3 regions of the Streptomyces sp. NPDC026575 genome follow, and region 2 is predicted to be linked to each of the others. Evidence: riboswitches for the same ligand, from Rfam matches in the RefSeq annotation. Region 2 holds a riboswitch; each other region holds the start of a gene.

The links. Region 2 has a riboswitch for cyclic di-AMP ahead of ACZ4NB_RS06140 (M23 family metallopeptidase). Riboswitches for the same ligand answer to the same signal wherever they lie in the genome.
Region 1: linked by a shared signal. The riboswitch ahead of ACZ4NB_RS07510 (transglycosylase family protein) and the one ahead of ACZ4NB_RS06140 (M23 family metallopeptidase) in region 2 are both predicted to bind cyclic di-AMP.
Region 3: linked by a shared signal. The riboswitch ahead of ACZ4NB_RS27520 (C40 family peptidase) and the one ahead of ACZ4NB_RS06140 (M23 family metallopeptidase) in region 2 are both predicted to bind cyclic di-AMP.

The regions. Positions count from the first base shown of each region.
Region 1 is NZ_JBVHQM010000004.1:295,301-301,653, reverse strand. It holds gene eno (phosphopyruvate hydratase) at 1-773, opposite strand, end outside; gene ACZ4NB_RS07510 (transglycosylase family protein) at 1,081-1,734, opposite strand; cyclic di-AMP (ydaO/yuaA leader) riboswitch at 1,742-1,911, opposite strand; gene ACZ4NB_RS07505 (LysM peptidoglycan-binding domain-containing protein) at 2,162-3,202, opposite strand; gene ACZ4NB_RS07500 (cytochrome P450 family protein) at 3,482-4,756, opposite strand; gene ACZ4NB_RS07495 (LysR family transcriptional regulator) at 4,971-5,846, opposite strand; gene ACZ4NB_RS07490 (MFS transporter) at 5,987-6,353, shown strand, end outside.
Region 2 is NZ_JBVHQM010000003.1:413,084-419,436, reverse strand. It holds gene ACZ4NB_RS06150 (hypothetical protein) at 63-368, shown strand; gene ACZ4NB_RS06145 (aldo/keto reductase) at 487-1,446, opposite strand; gene ACZ4NB_RS06140 (M23 family metallopeptidase) at 1,625-2,749, opposite strand; cyclic di-AMP (ydaO/yuaA leader) riboswitch at 2,761-2,905, opposite strand; gene ACZ4NB_RS06135 (DUF2332 domain-containing protein) at 3,197-4,357, shown strand; gene ACZ4NB_RS06130 (PP2C family protein-serine/threonine phosphatase) at 4,387-5,529, opposite strand; gene ACZ4NB_RS06125 (AraC-like ligand-binding domain-containing protein) at 5,739-6,353, shown strand, end outside.
Region 3 is NZ_JBVHQM010000022.1:7,477-13,829, forward strand. It holds gene ACZ4NB_RS27505 (alpha/beta hydrolase) at 1-830, shown strand, start outside; gene ACZ4NB_RS27510 (C40 family peptidase) at 886-2,022, opposite strand; gene ACZ4NB_RS27515 (hypothetical protein) at 2,347-2,700, shown strand; gene ACZ4NB_RS27520 (C40 family peptidase) at 2,869-4,038, opposite strand; cyclic di-AMP (ydaO/yuaA leader) riboswitch at 4,046-4,228, opposite strand; gene pcrA (DNA helicase PcrA) at 4,494-6,353, shown strand, end outside.

The sequences.
Region 1 (6,353 bases), on a different contig from region 2:
CCCTCGAACTGGTACTTGCCGTCCTTGTAGAACTCGGAGGCGGCGACGTCCAGCGCCAGCGCGATGTCCTGGCCGGGGGTGTAACCGGCTTCCTTGATGGCCTCAAGGATGAGGTCCAGGGCCTCGCGGTTGGAGCCCAGGTTCGGGGCGAAGCCGCCCTCGTCGCCGAGGCCGGTGGCCAGGCCCTTGGCCTTCAGGACCTTCTTGAGGGTGTGGTAGACCTCGGCGCCCCAGCGCAGCGCCTCGGAGAAGGACTCCGCGCCGATCGGCGCGATCATGAACTCCTGGATGTCCACGTTGGAGTCGGCGTGCGAGCCGCCGTTGAGGATGTTCATCATCGGCACGGGCAGCACGTGCGCGTTCGGGCCGCCGAGGTAGCGGAACAGCGGGAGGTCGCTGGCCTCGGAGGCGGCGTGCGCGACGGCGAGGGAGACGCCGAGGATGGCGTTGGCGCCGAGCGAGCCCTTGTTGTCGGTGGCGTCCAGGTCGAACATCGCCTGGTCGATCAGCCGCTGCTCGGTCGCGTCGTAGCCGACGAGCTCCGGGCCGATCTGCTCGATGACGGCCAGGACGGCCTTCTCGACGCCCTTGCCGAGGTAGCGGTTCGGGTCGCCGTCGCGGAGCTCGATGGCCTCGAAGGCGCCGGTCGAGGCGCCGGACGGCACGGCGGCACGGCCCGTGCTGCCGTCGTCGAGGCCGACCTCGACCTCGACCGTGGGATTACCTCGCGAGTCGAGAATTTCGCGGGCTACGACGACGTCGATGGACGGCACGTTGTCTCCTTCATGGGTGTCTGGAGTTCTGCAGCACGAGCCTAACGGCCCCGGCCGCGTCCGCTTGCCCTTGGCCCGCTCCGTGGGACGAAAAGATGCCCAAAGGCGCAGTTCACGGGATGTTTCGCCACATTGTTCGCTGAGCGGAGAAAAGTGCGGGACGCGGCTGGTCACGGCGGTGCGCGCCGCACCTCATGGAGAAGCCCCGCCGCGGCGCGCTGGGGGGAGTGGCGCGCCGGACGGGGCGGTCTCACGGAGGAACGGGGCCCGCGGCTTCGGCGGACGGGAGTCCCGGTGAGCGGACGGCTCAGATGCTGAGCTGCTGACCCGGGAAGATCAGGTTCGGGTTGCCGCCGATGACCGACTTGTTGGCCTCGTAGAGCGACTTCCAGTTGGTGCCGTGGGCCTTGGCTATCTTGGCCAGGGTGTCGCCCGCCTTGACGGTGTAGTCGCCGCCGCGCTCGGACTTCTTCGGGGCCGGCTGGGCCTTCTCGGCCTTGGGGGCGGCCGGGGCCTTCTTCACCTCGGGCTTGGCCTCGTCCTGCTTCGGGGCGGACTTGGTGGAGGTGTCGAGGTCGGGGGACGGACCACCGGAGGTCAGGCCGCCGGCACCGGCGCAGGACCAGGCGCCCGGGCCCTGGATGGCGAGGAGCTTCTCGGCGGCGGCGATCTGCTGGGCCTTGGTGGCCAGGTCGGCGCGCGCCGCGTACTGGGTGCCACCGGCGGCGGCCCAGCTGGAGTTGGAGAACTGCAGGCCACCGTAGTAGCCGTTACCGGTGTTGATCGACCAGTTGCCACCGGACTCGCACTGGGCGACCTTGTCCCAGGTGGCGACCGAGGCGGCGGAGGCGGACGTGGCGCCCATCAGCGGGACGGCGACGGCGGCACCGGCGACACCGGCGAGGGTGGCGACGCGGACGGCCTTGGAGGGACGACGGTGCTTGCCCTTGTTGATCAGCATGGTTCGTTCGTTTCCTCACCGACGCCTACGAGGTGAGCTGTCGGGTTCGGGCTGTGAGTCGCCCGGCCCGGCGCGCGTGGCGCACCTGGCTTCACCCCAAGCCGGCTGACCCGCTTTCACGGGCCTGACCGGCGCCTACCTTGGTTCCCCCGCTCCTGCCTTCGGCGCTTGCGCGTCAACTGCCTCCGACCACCGGCAGGATTCGGCGTGTGATCGAAGGGGCCCGCTTTGGCGAGCGGTCCTGACCGTAAGCAGTAATCCCCTTGGTGTTCAAACCCCACCTTCTGAACCAAGTTGACCGTTTTTGATCACGGGTTGGTCACATATCTGCAGGTGAGGGCCGTTATGGCAGCGGCGGGCGAATCCGCGCGCCCGCCGCCCAACGAGAGCCTTGTCTCACTTTCCCAAAGGGGACGAAGGCGGCGAACTAGCCCTCCGCATGCCCGAGATCGAGCCGCTGACCCGGCTGGATCAGGTTCTCGTCGGCCCCGATGACGCCCTCGTTGCGCTCGTAGAGCGCGGGCCAGCCGCCCGGCAGCCGGTGGGCCGCGGCGATGGCTGACAGGCTGTCACCCGGGCGCACGGTGTAGTCGCCGTCCGCCGGGCCCGTGCCGCGCCCGCCGTCGCCGCGCGAGGCGTGCCGGCCGCCGGGCGTCCGGTCGCCGTCGTCGCCCTCGTCCGGGTCCGCGTCGCCGCGGTGCTTGCCCTTGCCGGACGCCTGGCCGGGCGTACCGCCCGGGTCCGTGCGGTCGGCGTCGCCGGAGGGGTCGGCGGGACGGGAGGCGTCGTCGCCCTGGTCGTCGGGGGTGGCGGAGTCGGACGGCTCCGGGGTCTCTGGGGTGTCGCGGCCGTCGGACTCGGACGGCGCCGGCGTCTCCTGGGACGGCTCGTCGCCCGCGTCGCCGCGCGAGCCGTCGGACGACCCGTCGCGGGAGCCGCCCTGGGATCCGTCGCGGGACCCGTCGCCGCTCCCGTCACCGGACCCCTCGCCCTCGCGGTCGCCCTCATGGGCCTTGGAGTCGTCCGGGCCACTGGGCTCGTCGGACGAGCCGGTCGAGGGGGACCGGTCCCAGGGGGCCGGGTCGACGTCCTCGTCGGACGGGGTGGGCCGCGGCGTGCTCGTGCTGCCCGGGTCGACCTTCGGCGCACGGCCGTCCTTGGTGAGCCCGGCGTTGACCGCGCAGCTCGGCCAGGCGTCCGGGCCGCGGTCGTCGAGGATCGATTCGGCCACGGCTATCTGCTGGGCGCGGCTGGCGAGATCGGGGCGCGAGGCGTAGGCCCCGCCGCCGTAGTCGTCCCACATCTCCTGGGTCAGCTGCAGCCCGCCGTAGAAGCCGTTGCCCGAGGCGGCGCTCCACACCCCGCCGCTCTCGCACTGGGCGACCCGGTCCCAGGTCGCGGTGTCGGCGGCGTGTGCCCCACTGGCGGAGACCAGGGGCAGTGCGAGGCCCGCGCCGGTCACTCCCACCGTGACAAAGATGGCCGGTGCTTGACGGGGGCGACGGTGTCGGCCGTTCCCGGAACGCATGCGGATGCCTTTCGCGCGGCGGTTGAGTTGTTCGACGACCGTTCGATTCCCCACCCCATCGAGCGTCCGCTTATGCGGGTGCCCGCGTGAACGAATCGTGAATCCTTTCGACCGTCGGTCGAAAGGTAGCCGGGGTCACGGGTAGTCACAAGCCGGTGTAGCGCAGATCACGCGGAGGTCACGCTGCTGACGCTGCGTCACCTTCGATGGCGCCCCCGGTCAGGACCGCTCGGGCGTGAACTCCACCGGAAGGGACCGCAGTCCGCGCATGATGAGCCCGCCGCGCCAGCGCAGATCATCAGGATCCGTGGCAAACCGGATGTCCGGGAGCCGGGTCAGCAGCGTGGCGAGCGCGGTCTGCCCTTCGAGCCGGGCGAGCGGTGCGCCCAGGCAGTAGTGGATGCCGTGCCCGTATCCCAGATGCTGATTGTCACGTCGGGTCAGATCGAGAACATCGGGTTCGACAAAGCGTGACGGATCACGGTCCGCGGCGGCCAGCACCACCAGTACGGGATCGCCCTCGGCGATCCGCTGCCCGCCGAGCGTCAGATCCTGCGTCGCGAACCGCCAGGTCGCCAGCTCCACGGGCCCGTCGTAGCGGAGCAGCTCCTCGATGCCGGTGGTCAGCAGCTCGGTGTCGCCCGCCGCCATCGACTTCTGCAGCAGTTCGCGCTGGGCGGGGTGGCGCAGCAGCGCGTAGGTGCCGTTGCCGATGAGGTTGACGGTGGTCTCGAAGCCGGCGAAGAGCAGGATGAACGCCATCGCGGCGGCCTCGTTCTCGGTGAGGTGCTCGCCGTGGTCGGAGGCGCGGATCAGACCGGATATCAGGTCCTCGTCCGGCTCCGCCGTCTCCCCCAGGGACGCCCGCTTGCGGTGGATCAGCTCGGCGAGGTAGCCGCGCATCTTCTTCACGGAACGGGCGACCCCGCCGCGCGGCCCCCCGCCGTGGCGGATCATCATGCCCGCCCAGTCCCGGAAGTCGTCCTGGTCCTCGCGCGGCACCCCGAGCAGATCGCAGATCGCGTAGATGGGCAGCGGAAAGGCGAACTCATGGATCAGATCGGCCTCGCCGCGGTCGGCGAAGCCGTCGATGAGGTGGTCGGCCAGCTCCTGGACGCGGGGGGCGAAGGCCGCGACCCGGCGCGGGGTGAACGCCTTCGACACCAGCCGGCGCAGCCGGGTGTGGTCGGGCGGGTCGATGTTGAGCAGATGTGTCATCAGGTTGGCGCTGCGCTCGCCCGGGATGCCGACCTTGCCCTTGCCGTGCGCGGACTCGCTGTGGTGCACCGGGTTCTTCGACAGCCGGGCGTCGGCGAGCGCCTGCCGCGCCTCGGTGTAGCGGGTCACCAGCCATGCCTCGACGCCGCTGGGCAGCGCGGTCCGGTAGACCGGCGCATGCCGGCGCAGCCAGGCGTACGCGGGGTACGGGTCCGCGGCGAACTCCCAGGTGAACAGCTCGGGGGCCGGGCCGGCGGCCGCGGCGGACGACGTCACTGGGCAGCCCGTGGGCGGCTCGGCCCCGGCGCCGTCCGGCGCGCTCGCGCGGGAGTCGGCCGGTGCTTCGGCGGGGGCGGTGGGGTCAGGAGTGGCGTCCGGCTCGTCGTGCACCTTCCGACCGTAACCGGTGGGCGCACCACGGCGCGTCCCCCCGCCTCACGCGAGGTGCGGTGCCGGACGCCGCGGGCCCGGGGAGGTCGGAGAGACACCCCTACCCCGCCTGCACCCCCAGCCCCGCGAGGAACGCCACGGCCGCCGGCGACGGGCCGAGCCCGCTCCACACCACCCGCTCGGTGCGCTCCGGCGCCGGCCGCGCCCGCACGATGTGCAGCCCCGGCAGATCGGCGGCGATCGCCTCCGGCACCATGCCGATCCCCAGCCCGGCCCGCACCAGCTTCGCCAGGAACTCCACCGTGGTCACCTCGAACGCCACCTCCGAGGCCAGCCCCGCGGCCCGGAACGCCTCATCGCGCTGCCGCCGCGCCGCCGAACCCGCCGTGAAGTCCACGAAGGTCTCCCGTGCCAGCCGCGTCAGCGTCGTCCACTCCCGCCCGGCCAGCGGATGTCCCGGCGGCACCACCGCCACCAGCTCACCGCGCGCCAGCTCCCGCTCCCGTACGCCGTCGGTACGCGCACCGGGCACCAGCCCGACGAAGGCGACGTCCAGCGTCCCCTCCCGCACCTTCTCGATCAGCGGATCGCTCATCTCCATCTGCAGACTGACCCGCACCCGCGGATAGCGGCTGCGGAAGGCGCCCAGCTCGCGGGCGAGATCGACGGCCGCGACGGTCGAGATGGCGCCCACCGCCAGCCGGCCGCGTACCTCGCCGGTCGCCGCCGCCACCTCGGCGCGGGCCCGCTCGGCCGCCTGGAGCGCCTGCCGGGCGACCGGGACGAACGCCTCGCCGGCGGCCGTGAGCCGGACGCTGCGGCTGGTGCGGTCGAAGAGCCGGGCACCCAGCTCCTTCTCCAGCCGGGCGATCTGATGGCTGAGCGCGGACTGCACCACATGGCAGCGCTCGGCGGCCCGGGTGAACCCCCCGGTCTCGGCCACCGCGACCACGTACCTCATCTGCTGCAGCTCCATGCCCACCGATCCTAGGCGCATCGATCTCGATTCACGATGGATGAGATGACAACGATGTGTTGGACTCATCGACGGCGGGGCCCCAGGCTGGGAGACGCCCGCCGCCACAGTGGCCGCGGCGCATCACGGGGAGGTCGTCCATGGAACCCGAACAGGGACCGGAACCGCGCCGACTGGGCCGCGGCACCCTGCTGCTGATGTCGGTCGCCACCGGCCTGTCCGTCGCCGGCAACTACTTCGCCCAGCCCCTCCTGGGCACCATCGGCCACGACCTGCACCTCTCCGCCGCCACCGCCGCACTGGTGGTCACCGTCGCCCAGGTCGGCTACGGCCTCGGCCTGCTGCTGCTCGTCCCCCTCGGCGACCTGCTGGAGCGCCGCCGTCTCGCGGTGACGCTCTGCGCGGCCACCGCCGTGTTCCTGACCGTCACGGCGAGCGCGCCGAACGCCGCCCTGCTGCTGACCGGTACCGCCCTCACCGGCCTGGCCTCGGTCGCCGCGCAGGTCG
Region 2 (6,353 bases):
CGGCCACCGCGGTACGCCCCCGCGTAGGCTCGGGGAATTCGACCCCGAGCGGGAGGTTTGTGATGGCCGGCGTACCGACGAGTGTGGTGGCGGCGAGTGGGCTGCTGGGCGGCTACGGCGTGGCCCGGTGGACCAAGAAGCGGCCCCTGGGTGGGGTGGCGCTCGCCGCCGCCGGAGCTGTGGCGGCCAAGGGGTGGCAGGAGAAGGCCGGGCCGAAGACCGCGGCGGCGTTGAGCGGTGCGTATGTGGCGGCCTTTGTGGGGTCGCATCCGCTGGCGAAGAAGATCGGGGCCTGGCCTTCGGTGTTCGCGGTCGCGGGCGGGGTCGCGCTGGCGTCGTGGGTCGCGGTCGACCGTCGGGGGAAGTGAAGCCGGCGGGGTGAGTGATGCCGGCCGGGGTGAGTGAGGCCGGCGGCCGGCGCGCGTACGGGGGCGGGGCAGGGCATCGGACGTGCCCCGCCCCGCCCCCGCGCACGCGGTGGGTGGATCAGGCCGAAGCCTCGTTCAGAAGGGCGAGTTCGGACTCCGTGAGCGTCAGGTCGGCGACGGCCAGGAGGGGCGCCAGCTGGCCGACCGTGCGGGCGCTGGCGAGCGGCGCGACGACGGTGGGCCGGGCGGCCAGCCAGGCGAGGGCGACGGTGGCGACCTCGGCCTGGTGCGCGGCGGCGACGGTGTCGAGGGCCTGGAGGACGCGCGGCCCGCGCTCGGTGGCGAGGTACTGGCCGGCCTTCGCGGAGCGGGCGCTGTCGACATCGGTGCCCGGGCGGTACTTGCCGGTGAGGAAGCCGGAGGCGAGGGCCCAGTACGGGACGGTGCCCACGCCCTCACGGGCGGCCAGGTCGGCGAGTTCGCCCTCGTAGGTGTCGCGCGAGACCAGGTTGTAGTGCGGCTGGAGGGCGACGTAACGGGCCACGCCCTCGCGGGCGGAGAAGGCCAGGCACTCCTCCAGGCGCCGCGCGGAGATGTTGGAGGCCCCGATCTCACGGACCTTGCCGGCCTGGACGAGCTCGTCGAGCGTGCCGATGATCTCCGAGACCTCGACCGATTCGTCGTCGTAGTGGGTGTAGTAGAGGTCGATGTAGTCGGTGCGGAGACGGGTGAGGGATTCGTCGACCGCGGACTTGATGGTGGCCGGGCTCAGGCCCTTGTAGTCGGGGTGGGCACCGACCTTGGTGGCGACGACGACCTCGGAGCGATTGCGGCGGGAGGCCAGCCAGTCGCCGATGACGGACTCTGATTCGCCGCCCTTGTTGCCGGGCACCCAGGCCGAATAGGCGTCGGCGGTGTCGATGAAGTTGCCACCGCCTGCCGCATAGGCGTCGAGCACGGCGAACGACTCGGCCTCGTCGGCCGTCCAGCCGAAGACATTGCCGCCGAGGGCGAGTGGGGAGACGGCGAGCGAGCCGAGGTTCCGGCGGTTCCGGGGGGTGGGATGTGTCGAGGTCATGCGTTGTTGCAGCGTGGACAGGAGGGAAGTTATTCCCGGGGAGGGAGTCAAGGGGAGGGAGTCAGGGGGAGTCGGGGGGAGGTCGACCGATGCGGGCGAAGGCTTTGGGGCGCCATGAGGAAAGCCCCGGGGATTCCCCCCGGGGCCCGCACTCGGAAGACCTGAACTTCCCGAGACCTCAGACGTTCACGCCGTGATCGCGCAGCCACGGCATCGGGTCTATGGGGTTGCCGGCGTCGGGGCGTACCTCCAGGTGGAGGTGGGGGCCGGTGACATTGCCGGTGGCGCCGACGCGGCCGATCACATCGCCGGTGTTGACCTTGCCCGAGGTCTGCACCATCGAGGACAGATGGCAGAACCACAGCTCGGTGCCGTCGTCGAGGGTGAGGACGATGCGGTAGCCGTACGAACCGGCCCAGCCGGCCTGGGTGATGGTGCCGGAGTGCACCGCCTTGACGGGTGTACCGGTCGGTGCGGCGAAGTCCTGGCCCGTGTGGTCGGCGGCCCAGCGGTCGCCGGCCTGCCCGAAGCTGGCGGTCAGGGTGTAGGAGGCGACGGGGGTGATGAAGCTCTTGGCCAGTTGGGCCAGCCGTTCGGCCTCCGCCTTACGGCGGGCCGCCTCCTCGGCCTTGCGCTTGGCCTCCAGCTCCGCCGCCTTCTTGGCGGCCGCGGCCTTGTCCGCCGCGGCCTGGGCCGTCTTCTGGGCTGCGGACGCTCGCGTCGCGGCCTGCTTGACGGCGGCGTCCTCGGCCGCTTCGCGGGCCTGCTCCTCGGCGGCGCCCTGCTGCGCGTCGGCCTGCTGGAGGATGCGGCTGCGCAGCGCCTCGCCGGCGTTGGCGCCCGTACCGGTCGTGCCGGTCTGGGTGGCCTGGGTGAGCGGGCCGGTGGCGTCGCTTCCGGAGTCTGCTGCGCCGGAGTCGGATATGAGGCCGCCGATCCCCGGCAGGGCTTCGGCGTCCGGGAGGCTGTCGGAGATCTCGTGGGCCATGCCGCCGATGTCGGGCATGGAGATCGGGACCGGCGGACGGTCCTCGGCGGTGGCCATGCCCCCCGCGCCGACCGCCGCGATGACGCCGACGCCCAGGACCGTGCCGCTACGGGCGAGTCCGCCGCCGCGCTGCTTGGCCACCCGGTGCTTGCCGCGGACCGGGCGGAGCGACTCCTCTGTGGGGTTCCACTCCTCCCATGGGCCGTCGCCGTCTGTGTCCGCTATGCCGTCCGGATCACCCGGGCCTTCGAAGGCACCTCGGGGGTCGAGTCGGTATGCGGACGGAGCCTCGGGGGCAGGCATGTTGGACGCCACGGGGGCGCACTCCTTTCCTTCCTTCTCGCCTACCGGGTTAGCTGACGGGTTCGGAGCAGGAAGGTCTCCTACGGGCCACTCTGGCGGAGGCGCCCGATTCACCCCAAGGTGGTGGTTCCCCGGTTCCCTTGGTGCAGTTCGAAGTGCTGGAGGAGCGTGAAAAGCGCGTGCGGGATTCGGCGTCGGCGCGCGGTGCCGCCTCTTGCGACGGCTGGGACGACCGCGCTGCGTTATCGGACAGTAATAGAGGACGTGGTCGTTTTCCAAGCCTTCCCGGGAATCCTTATCCGTTCCGCACGAGATCTGGCAGGGACTTTTTCGGTCAGCATGCCCACAAAGCGGGCGAGTTGACTCTGCACCTCTAAACGATCTCGTGCTGATTGTGCGTCAGTCGTTATGCGGAGGGGCGCCCGCCGGTTACGGAACGTGAGGGCGTAACGTCGGATCATGGTCGTCAACGTCGAGAGCGCGGGGAACACCGTGAGCTCCGGAAACGTCAAGGGCGGTATCGGCCGGAGCGCGGCGGCGGATCTGGCGGAGCGCTACCGGGAGTTCTCGTGGCGGGAGGCGCGGGGACGGTCCGACGCCCATGCGGAGCTGACCGCGCGGATCAGCCAGGACCCGGAGTTCTGCGACCTGCTGTCGGGTTCGCTGCCGGCCGGCAACAAGCAGCAGCCGAACCTCCTGCTCGCCGCCGTCCGCCAGCTCGACGGCCCGCACGCGGAGCAGGGCCCGCGCGATGAGGCGGCCTACGGACGCTGGCGCGAGTGGACGGTCCGGCACTGGGACGAGGTCCGCGCGGTGATCATGCAGCGCGCCACCCAGACCAACGAGCCGGCCCGCTGTGCCACGCTGCTGCCGCTGCTCGCCCGGCTGCCGCAGCCGCTGGCGCTGCTGGAGGTCGGCGCGTCGGCCGGGCTGTGCCTGCATCCCGACAGCTACCGCTACCGGTACGAGTCCGCCTCCGGGTACGACTCGTACGAGGGGCTGCCCGCGGGCGCCCCGCGGCCCGTCGAGGTGGGGGCGCCCGACGGCCCGGTGGAGTTCGTCTGCCGTACGGACTGGGCGCCCGAGGAGCTGCCCGGCCGGCTGCCGGAGGTCGTCTGGCGGGCCGGTATCGATCTGAATCCGCTCGACCCCGTCGGCGCACCGGACGATCTGCGCTGGCTCCAGTCGCTCGTCTGGCCGGGCGAGGGGCAGCGCGCGGCGCGGCTCTTCGCCGCCGTCGAGGCCGTACGGGCGGCGCCGCGGCCGCGGATCGTACGCGGTGATCTGATCGACGAGCTGCCCGCGCTGGCCGCCGCGGCACCGCCGGAGGCGACGCTGGTCGTCTTCCACAGCGCCGTGCTGAACTACCTTCCGCCGGCGCGCCGCGAGGAGTTCGCGCGCCTCGTGCGGTCGCTGCTCGACGGGCGGCCCGGCGGCGGGCACTGGATCTCCAACGAGCACCACTCCGTCCTGCCGTGGATCACCGCGCCGGAGCACCGCTCCGGGCGCCCGGAGGACGGACGGCTGACCCTCGCTCTCGACGGGCGGCCGATCGCGCTCACCGGCCCGCACGGCGAGAGCCTGCACCGGCTGCCGGAAGCGGCGGCGCCAAGAGGCTGACCGGCCCCGCCCCTTACGCGCCGCGCCCCCTACTCCCCCATGGGCCGCTGCACCGCCAGCAGGGCCATGTCGTCCGCCGACGCTCCGCCCGTATGCAGTGCCACGTCCTCGACGAGGGTGTCCAGGAGGGCGTCCGGGCCGGGGAAGCGGCGGCCGCGCAGCCGGTTCGAGGGGTCGTAGAAGCGGCCGCGGAAGTCGCGGGCCTCGGTCATGCCGTCGGTGAAGAACAGCAGCAGCGAGCCGGCCGGGAGGAACGTCTCGTCCGAGCGGTCGGGCCAGCTCGCCACCTCGCACATCCCCAGGGGCAGCGCCGGCGCCCCGGGGGCCAGCTCGCGCAGCCCGCCGTCCGGGGTGAGCATCAGGGGCGCCGGGTGGCCCCGGTTGAGGACCCGCAGCACGGGCCGCCCGTTGGTGGGGATCTCCGCCAGCACGGCAGTGGTGAACCCCTCGAACCGGTCCAGCCCTCCGCGCCGCCTGCCCTCCCGCTGCAGCGCCCGCTCCAGCCGGCCGGCCACCGCCTCCAGGGTGGCCTCCTGCTCGGCCGCCTCCCGGAAGGCGCCGATGACGACCACCGCGGCCTCCACCGCCTCCAGGCCCTTGCCGCGTACGTCGCCGACGATCAGCCGCACGCCGTGCGGGGTGTCCTGCACCGCGTAGAGATCGCCGCCGATCCCGGCGTCCGCCCGCGCGCCCACATAGCGGGCGGCGATCGCGAGCCCGGCCAGCCGCTCGGGCGGCAGCGGCAGTACGGCGCGCTGGGCGGCCTCCGAGACGTCCCGTACGGACGCCAGACGGGCATCGCTCGTCCGCACGACCCGGTTGATGCCCAGCGCGAGCAGGGCGACGACGAAGACCGTGGCGAGCTCCGTCATCGACTCGTGGTAGTTCGGGGCGGTGCTGCGGTACGTCACCCCCCAGAGCTCGCCGGCCATGGCGGCGACGGCCGCCAGGGCGGTGCTGGCCAGCGACAGCAGCGGCGCCGCGACCAGGGGCGCGGCGGCGAAGAAGGGGGAGGCGGTGTAGCTGGGCGGGGTCCCCAGGTCGAAGGCGAGGCCGGCGGCGATCAGCAGGGCGGGGAGCCAGCGCGCCAGGCGCCGCACCGGCGGGGGCATCCGCTCACGGCGCGCCCGCCGCTCCCCGTCGCCCGTAGGGGGCCCGTCGACCTGCCGCATCCGCACCGGCCTCTTCCGCTCCCGCCCGTCTTCCGTACGAGCAGCGGCGTGTCGGCCGCCTCGACTCCCCAAGGGTTGCCGGTGCCAGGCCGTGCGGCGAGCCGTCGGGGGCCGGACGGGTCATGGGCCGGGCCTCGGCGTCGACGTTCATCAGACGCTTATCCCTGTCCGTGATCATCCCCCTGGGCGGGCAGCTTGAAGGGGGAGACATGTTGAACGAGACGGTTTTCCGGAGTGAGGACGTGCCGGCGGCGGACCGGCTGTCCTACTGGGCGGAGCGTCTGGAGCAGACCCATGCTCCGATACATCTGAGCAGCGACCACGCCGACGACTTCCGGGCCACCCAGCGCGTGCTGGACCTCGGCGCGGTGTCCGTGTGGCCGGCCACGATCCCGCAGGTGGTGATGCGGCGCACCCCGCGGCTGATCCGGCAGTCCGACCCGGAGCTCTACCACCTCTCCTTCGTCGTGGGCGGGACGGGAGCGGGCCGGTGGGACGGCCACGAGGTCGTCTACCGGCCGTCCGACCTGGTCATCAACGATTCCTCGCTGCCGTGGGAGATCCGCGGCGGCAGGGCCCCGGTCACCACGGTGGGCGCGGAGATCCCCAAGGCGCTGCTGCCCCTGCCGCGCGGCGGGGCCCGTCGCACGGTCCCGCGGCGCATGACGACCCGGTCGGGGATCGGCGCGCTGCTGGCGCAGTTCCTCCTCCGGCTGAGCGCGGACACCAGCCCGTACCAGCCCTCCGACGGCCCCCGGCTGGGCACGGTCCTGACCGACCTGGTCACCGCGCTCTTCGCCCACGCCCTCGAAACCGACAGCGCC
Region 3 (6,353 bases), on a different contig from region 2:
AGCCCAAGCAGCTCCAGCGGTTCCGCCCCGGCGACGACCCGCGGATGGGGGCGGGCGTGCAGATGACGGACCTTGAGGGCCGCATCTCGGGCGTGCGGGGCGAGGTGTACGTGTGGCTGCCGCCGCAGTACCACGACCCCGCCTACAAGAACACCAGGTTCCCGGTGGTCGAGCTGCTGCCCGGCTACCCCGGCTCCTCGAAGGCGTGGTTCGGGTCCCTGCACGTAGGCGAGCAGCTCCGGCCGCTGATGCAGCGCGGCCAGATCAAGCCGTTCATCCTGGTCGCGCCCCGTACCAACCTCCTGACCGGCGCCGACACCGGCTGCGTCAACATCCCCGGCAAGGTCAACGCCGACAGCTGGCTGACCGTCGACGTCCGCAAGATGATGATCGACAACTTCCGGGTGGGCGACCGGCCCGACTCCTGGGCCCTGGCCGGCTACTCGGCCGGCGCCCACTGCGCCACCAAGCTCGCCCTGTCCCACCCGGACCGCTACCGCGCCGCGGTCGCCATGTCCGGCTACAACGACCCGGCCCTCGAACCGGACTCCCTGGCCGGCAAGGACCCCCAGCTGCGGATCGCGTCGAACCCGATCCACATCCTGAAGTCCGCCAACGCCGCCGGCCGACCGCCCCGTACGGCGCTGTACGTCTCGGGCGCCGCGGGCGACGGCTACCAGGCGGGCATCGGCCTGCGCCAGCTGGCGAAGCTGCCGACCACGGTGACCGTGCAGCAGATCCCGGCGAACGCGGGCGGCCACACCACGGCGGTCTGGCGCCAGCAGGTGCCGGAGGTCTTCCGGTGGCTGGGCACACAGCTCAAGCCCTGACCTCTCCACCGGAGTCCCGGCGCGGGCCCAAAGTCCCCGCGCCGGCCCGGCGGCCCTACGCCGGCCGGGTGGCCCCCGCGAACGGCATCTGGTCGATCGGCGCGATGCGTACCGGGGCGCCCGGATGGGGCGCGTGGATCATCTTGCCGTCGCCGATGTACAGGCCCACATGGCTGATGCCGGTGTAGAAGAACACCAGGTCGCCGGGGGCGAGTTGGGAGCGGTCGACGCGGGGGCCGGAGTTGATCTGGGTGTAGGTGGTGCGGGGCAGCGAGACGCCGCCGGACTCCCAGGCGGCCTGGGTCAGGCCCGAGCAGTCGTAGGCCGAGGGGCCCGTGGCGCCCCAGACGTACGGTTTGCCGAGGGCTGCGTAGGCGAAGGAAACGGCGCGCGTCGCCCGGGAGTCGGGGGCCAGCGCGGCCGCCTGGGCCGCGGCGGCCGCCGAGCCGGCCGGGATCCCGCCGAGCAGGCCGTCACCGCGGCCCGTTCCCCGGTCCGCGCGGGCGCCGCCCCGGGAACCGTCCGCGCCCGCCATCCGGCGCCGCTGCTCCGCGGTCAGCCGGTCCAGCAGCTGCTCGGCGGCGTCCAGCTTGCGGACGATGGTGATCCGGTGCTTCTTCAGCCCGGCCTCGGTGGACACCAGCCGCTGCGCGGTGTCCTCAGCCCGCTGCCGGACCTGCCGCACGCTGCCCAGCCGGCGCGCGTAACCGGCCACCGCGGCCGCCTGGTGGCTGCCCGTGCGCTCCAGCACCGCGGCGCCGTCCAGATAGCGCTGCGGGTCCTCGGACAGCAGCAGCGAAACGGTCGGGTCGATGCCGCCCGCGCGGTACTGGGACGCGGCCACGGCGCCCAGTTCCGCGCGGGCGGTGTTCAGCTTCCGGGTCCGGCGGGCGGCCTCGTCCTGCAGTCTGCTCAGCTCCTCGCGTGCGGTGTCGGCGGCTTCCTTGGCGCCGTTGTAGCTCTGTGTGGCCACCTCTGCCTCCTGGTACAGCGCGTCGACCCGGTCCTTGACCTGGTCGGGGGTGGGGGAGGGGGCCGCCTGGCCGGTGCCGTCGAAGGCGGTGGCGGTGGCGGCGCCCGCGAGGGCGAGGGTGGCGGCCGTACGGACGGTGCGCGCACTGCGCGAACCACCCGTGAGCGCGGCGAGCGGATGCTGCCTGGGCTTGCGGTGCGAGGCCACGGTGGCCGTCACTTCCTTCCCTTCGGGCCGAGGGCGCGGCGGCGGTCGGCAACGGGGGAGCCGGCCGTCGCCGCACCTCTCGGCGGGGCGGCCGACGGAACACTGGCGCGGAGGCCGGCGATGGCGGGATGTCGGCCGCCTGGAGGAGGACGCTAAGCCTGGGCGTCACGGGGGTGAGTCCGGTTGGCTGGCATTGTTCGCTTTCGACCGCGGCCGGTGCGCGGTTGACCGCACCGCCGCCGCCTGCACACCGGGACCGGTCTGCCGTGACCGAAGCGGCGATTGCGGACGCCCTGCCGGAAAGGGCGTGCTATATGGCGGCTACGATCCAGCACTATGGACGTAGTAATCAATGTCTTCGTCGGCCTGCACATCATCGGCATCGCCTCCCTGCTGGGCGGCTTCCTGACCCAGATGAAGGCGATGGGCGCGGGCACCGCCCGCTTCGTGCCGGCCATGCTGCACGGCGCGCTGACGATGCTGGTCACCGGCATCGTGCTGGTCGGCCTCAACCAGGCCCAGGACCACCCGGTCAACAACATCAAGATCGGCGTCAAGATGGCCGTCCTGGTGGTGATCCTGGCGCTGGTCTACGTCAAGCGGGACGAGGAGAAGGTCCCCGCGCCGCTGTTCGGCGTGGTGGGCGGGCTCACGATCGCCAACATCTTCATCGCGGTGCTCTGGACCTGACGGCGGCACCCCCCCACTACGGCACACCGCGCGGTCACCGTGCTCCGGAATTCCGGAGCCGATGGCCGCGCGGTGGCGTGTGGGGGGTGACCGTGGGGGGTGGCCTGGTCGGGCGCCCTGGGGCGCCTGGGGAAAGGAGCGGTCCTCCGGGGAGGCGGGGCCGCGGCCTCAGGCCGGGCGGACGCTCCCGTAGATCGGCATGTAGTAGATCGACTCCTCGCGGACGTAGGCGCCCGGCTTGGGGGCGTGGATCATCTTGCCGCCGCCTATGTACATGCCGACGTGGCTGATGTCGTCGAAGAAGAACACCAGGTCACCGGGTTGCAGATCCTTGGTCGCCACCCGCTGGCCGACCTTGACCTGGTCCCAGGTCGTCCGCGGCAGATCGACCCCGGCCGCCTTCCACGCCGCCTGCGTCAGCCCCGAGCAGTCATAGGAGCTGGGCCCGGTGGCGCCCCAGACGTACGGCTTGCCCATCTGGGCGCGGGCGAACGCCAGCGCCTTCTCCGCCTTGGTGGAGTACGAGCCCCCGGTGGAGCCGCCGTCGCTGGTGCCGCCACCGGTCTGACCGCCCGTGGAGCCGCCCGTGGAGCCGCCCGTCGAGCCGTCCTGCTGACGCTGGCGCTCGGCCTCCTGCTGCCGGCGCGCCTCCTCGGCGGCCTTGCGCCGGGCCGCCTCCTCCTTCTGGCGCTCCAGCTCCGCCAGTCGCGCCTTCTCCTGGGCGGTGAGCCGCGACAGCAGCTGCCGGGCCTCGGCCAGCTTCCCCTGGACGGACTGCTTGGACTCCTTCAGCGAGGCCTGCGACTGCTGCAGCTGCTCCAGGCTGCTGGTGGCCTTGGCCCGCTGCCGCGCCGCGGCCGCCGCCTGCTCCTGGTAGTCGGTGACCGCCTGCTTCTGCCGGCTGGTCAGCCGCTCCATCAGGTGGCTGCGGTCGACGAACTGCTGCGGGTCCTTGGCGAGCATCAGCTGCGCCGTCGGGTTCATGCCGCCGGTGCGGTACTGCGCCGAGGCGAAGGTGCCCAGTTCGCGCCGGGACTCGTTCATCCGCTGCGCGCGCTTGGCGGCGGCGTCGAGCAGATCGTCGACGGTGGCGCTCTGGTGCTCGGCGCGCTCCTTGGCGGCGTTGTACTTCTGGGTGGCCACCTCGGCCTGGTGGTAGAGGTCGTCGACCTTCTTCTTGACCTCTTCGATGGAGGGTCTGGGCGCCCTGGGGGCGGCGTCGGCGGTCTGCGAGAGCAGGGTGACCGAGGCGAGCGCGGCGGTGGTGAGCCCGGCCGCCGTACGCCGGCTCCCGGGCGAGAGGAGAACGCTGGTGCGCGGCTTGCGATGGGACGCCAAGGCCGGCAACTCCTTCCGTGGACCGCCTACCGGGTTAGCTGTCGGGTTCGGGCGGTGTCGCTGACGGAAGGCTTGCCCTACGGTCCGTGCGGCCGCTGATGACGGCCGCTGGACCGATTCACCCCGGTGGTGCTGGTGGGTCCCCGGCTCCGGGTGCCTGAGGGCAGGCCGGACTCGGCGTGGGCGGCCCGTGCGGAAGCTGTCGACCGCGGGGAGGCGGGCTGCCCGAGCGAGGACGTTAGCCAATTCGTGTGGCTCCTGTGAAGGCTGATGTTCGATATGCCCGAAACCTTTTCGTGACCTGAACGCGCGGCGGCGGGTGTTGCGTCAGATGTCGGGTTCGGGTAGCGGCCGGCCCCCGGCGGTTCCGCCTCCGGTCGCCTGACCTGCCCCGGCACGGACAATCGCGTACTCCCCGGCGCGCTGTCAGTGCGGCGGCCTAGACTCGGTGGGCGATGAGCAGCCTCTTTGACGACAGCTTTCTGGCGGACCTCGGCCCCAAGGGCGAGGAGGAGCACCCGCCGCCTCCCGAGGACGAGCACGAGCCGGTCCCGGAGGAGGTCCCCGCCGACCTCTTCGGCGGGAGGTTCGACGCGCCCGTGCACACCGAGGCGTACTACCGCGACGGCGCCGCCCGCCCGCCCGTCGACCCGGCCGCGCTGCTGGAGGGGCTCAACGACGAGCAGAAGGCCGCGGTCGTGCACGCCGGAGGCCCGCTGCTGATCGTCGCCGGCGCCGGATCCGGCAAGACCAGGGTGCTCACGCACCGCATCGCGCATCTGCTCGCCGAGCGCCATGTCCACCCGGGCCAGGTCCTCGCGATCACGTTCACCAACAAGGCCGCGGGCGAGATGAAGGAGCGCGTCGAGCAGCTGGTCGGCCCGCGCGCCAACGCCATGTGGGTCTCCACCTTCCACAGCGCCTGCGTGCGCATCCTGCGCCGCGAGTCCAAGAAGCTCGGCTTCACGTCCTCCTTCTCGATCTACGACGCGGCCGATTCCAAGCGCCTGATGGCGCTGGTCTGCCGCGATCTGGACCTGGACCCCAAGCGCTTCCCGCCCAAGTCCTTCAGCGCCAAGGTCTCCAACCTCAAGAACGAGCTCATCGACGAGGAGACCTTCGCCCAGACGGCGGCCGACGGGTTCGAGAAGTCGCTGGCCGAGGCGTATGCGATGTATCAGGCGCGGCTGCGCGAGGCCAACGCCCTGGACTTCGACGACATCATCATGACGACGGTCCATCTGCTCCAGGCATTCCCCGACGTCGCCGAGCACTACCGCCGCCGCTTCCGCCATGTCCTCGTCGACGAGTACCAGGACACCAACCACGCCCAGTACACCCTGGTGCGCGAGCTGGTCGGCCGGGGAACGGCCGACATCCCCGCCGCCGAGCTGTGCGTCGTCGGCGACGCCGACCAGTCGATCTACGCCTTCCGCGGCGCCACGATCCGCAACATCCTCCAGTTCGAGGAGGACTACCCGGACGCCACGACGATCCTGCTGGAGCAGAACTACCGCTCCAGCCAGACGATCCTGTCCGCCGCCAACGCCGTCATCGAGCGCAACGAGAACCGCCGCCCCAAGAACCTCTGGACGGACGCCGGGGCCGGCCCCAAGATCATCGGCTATGTCGCCGACACCGAGCACGACGAGGCCCAGTTCGTCTCCGACGAGATCGACCGCCTCACCGACGCCGGCGACGCCAAGGCCGGCGACGTCGCCGTCTTCTACCGCACCAACGCCCAGTCCCGCGTCTTCGAAGAGATCTTCATCCGGGTCGGTCTGCCCTACAAGGTCGTCGGCGGCGTGCGCTTCTACGAGCGCAAGGAGGTCCGCGACGTCCTGGCGTATCTGCGGGTGCTCGCCAACCCCGAGGACACCGTGCCGCTGCGCCGCATCCTCAACGTCCCCAAGCGCGGTATCGGCGAGCGCGCCGAGGCGATGATCGACGCCCTGTCCTCGCGCGAGAAGATCACCTTCCCGCAGGCGCTGCGCCGGGTCGACGAGGCGTACGGTATGGCGGCCCGCTCCGCCAACGCCGTCAAGCGCTTCAACGTCCTGATGGAGGAGCTGCGCACGATCGTCGAGTCCGGCGCCGGGCCCGCCACGATCCTGGAGGCCGTCCTGGAGCGCACGGGCTACCTCGCCGAGCTCCAGGCATCCACCGACCCGCAGGACGAGACCCGGATCGAGAACCTCCAGGAACTCGCCGCCGTGGCCCTGGAATTCGAGCAGGACCGCGAAGAGGCCAACCCCGGCACCCTCGCCGACTTCCTGGAGCAGGTCGCGCTGGTCGCCGACTCCGACCAGATCCCG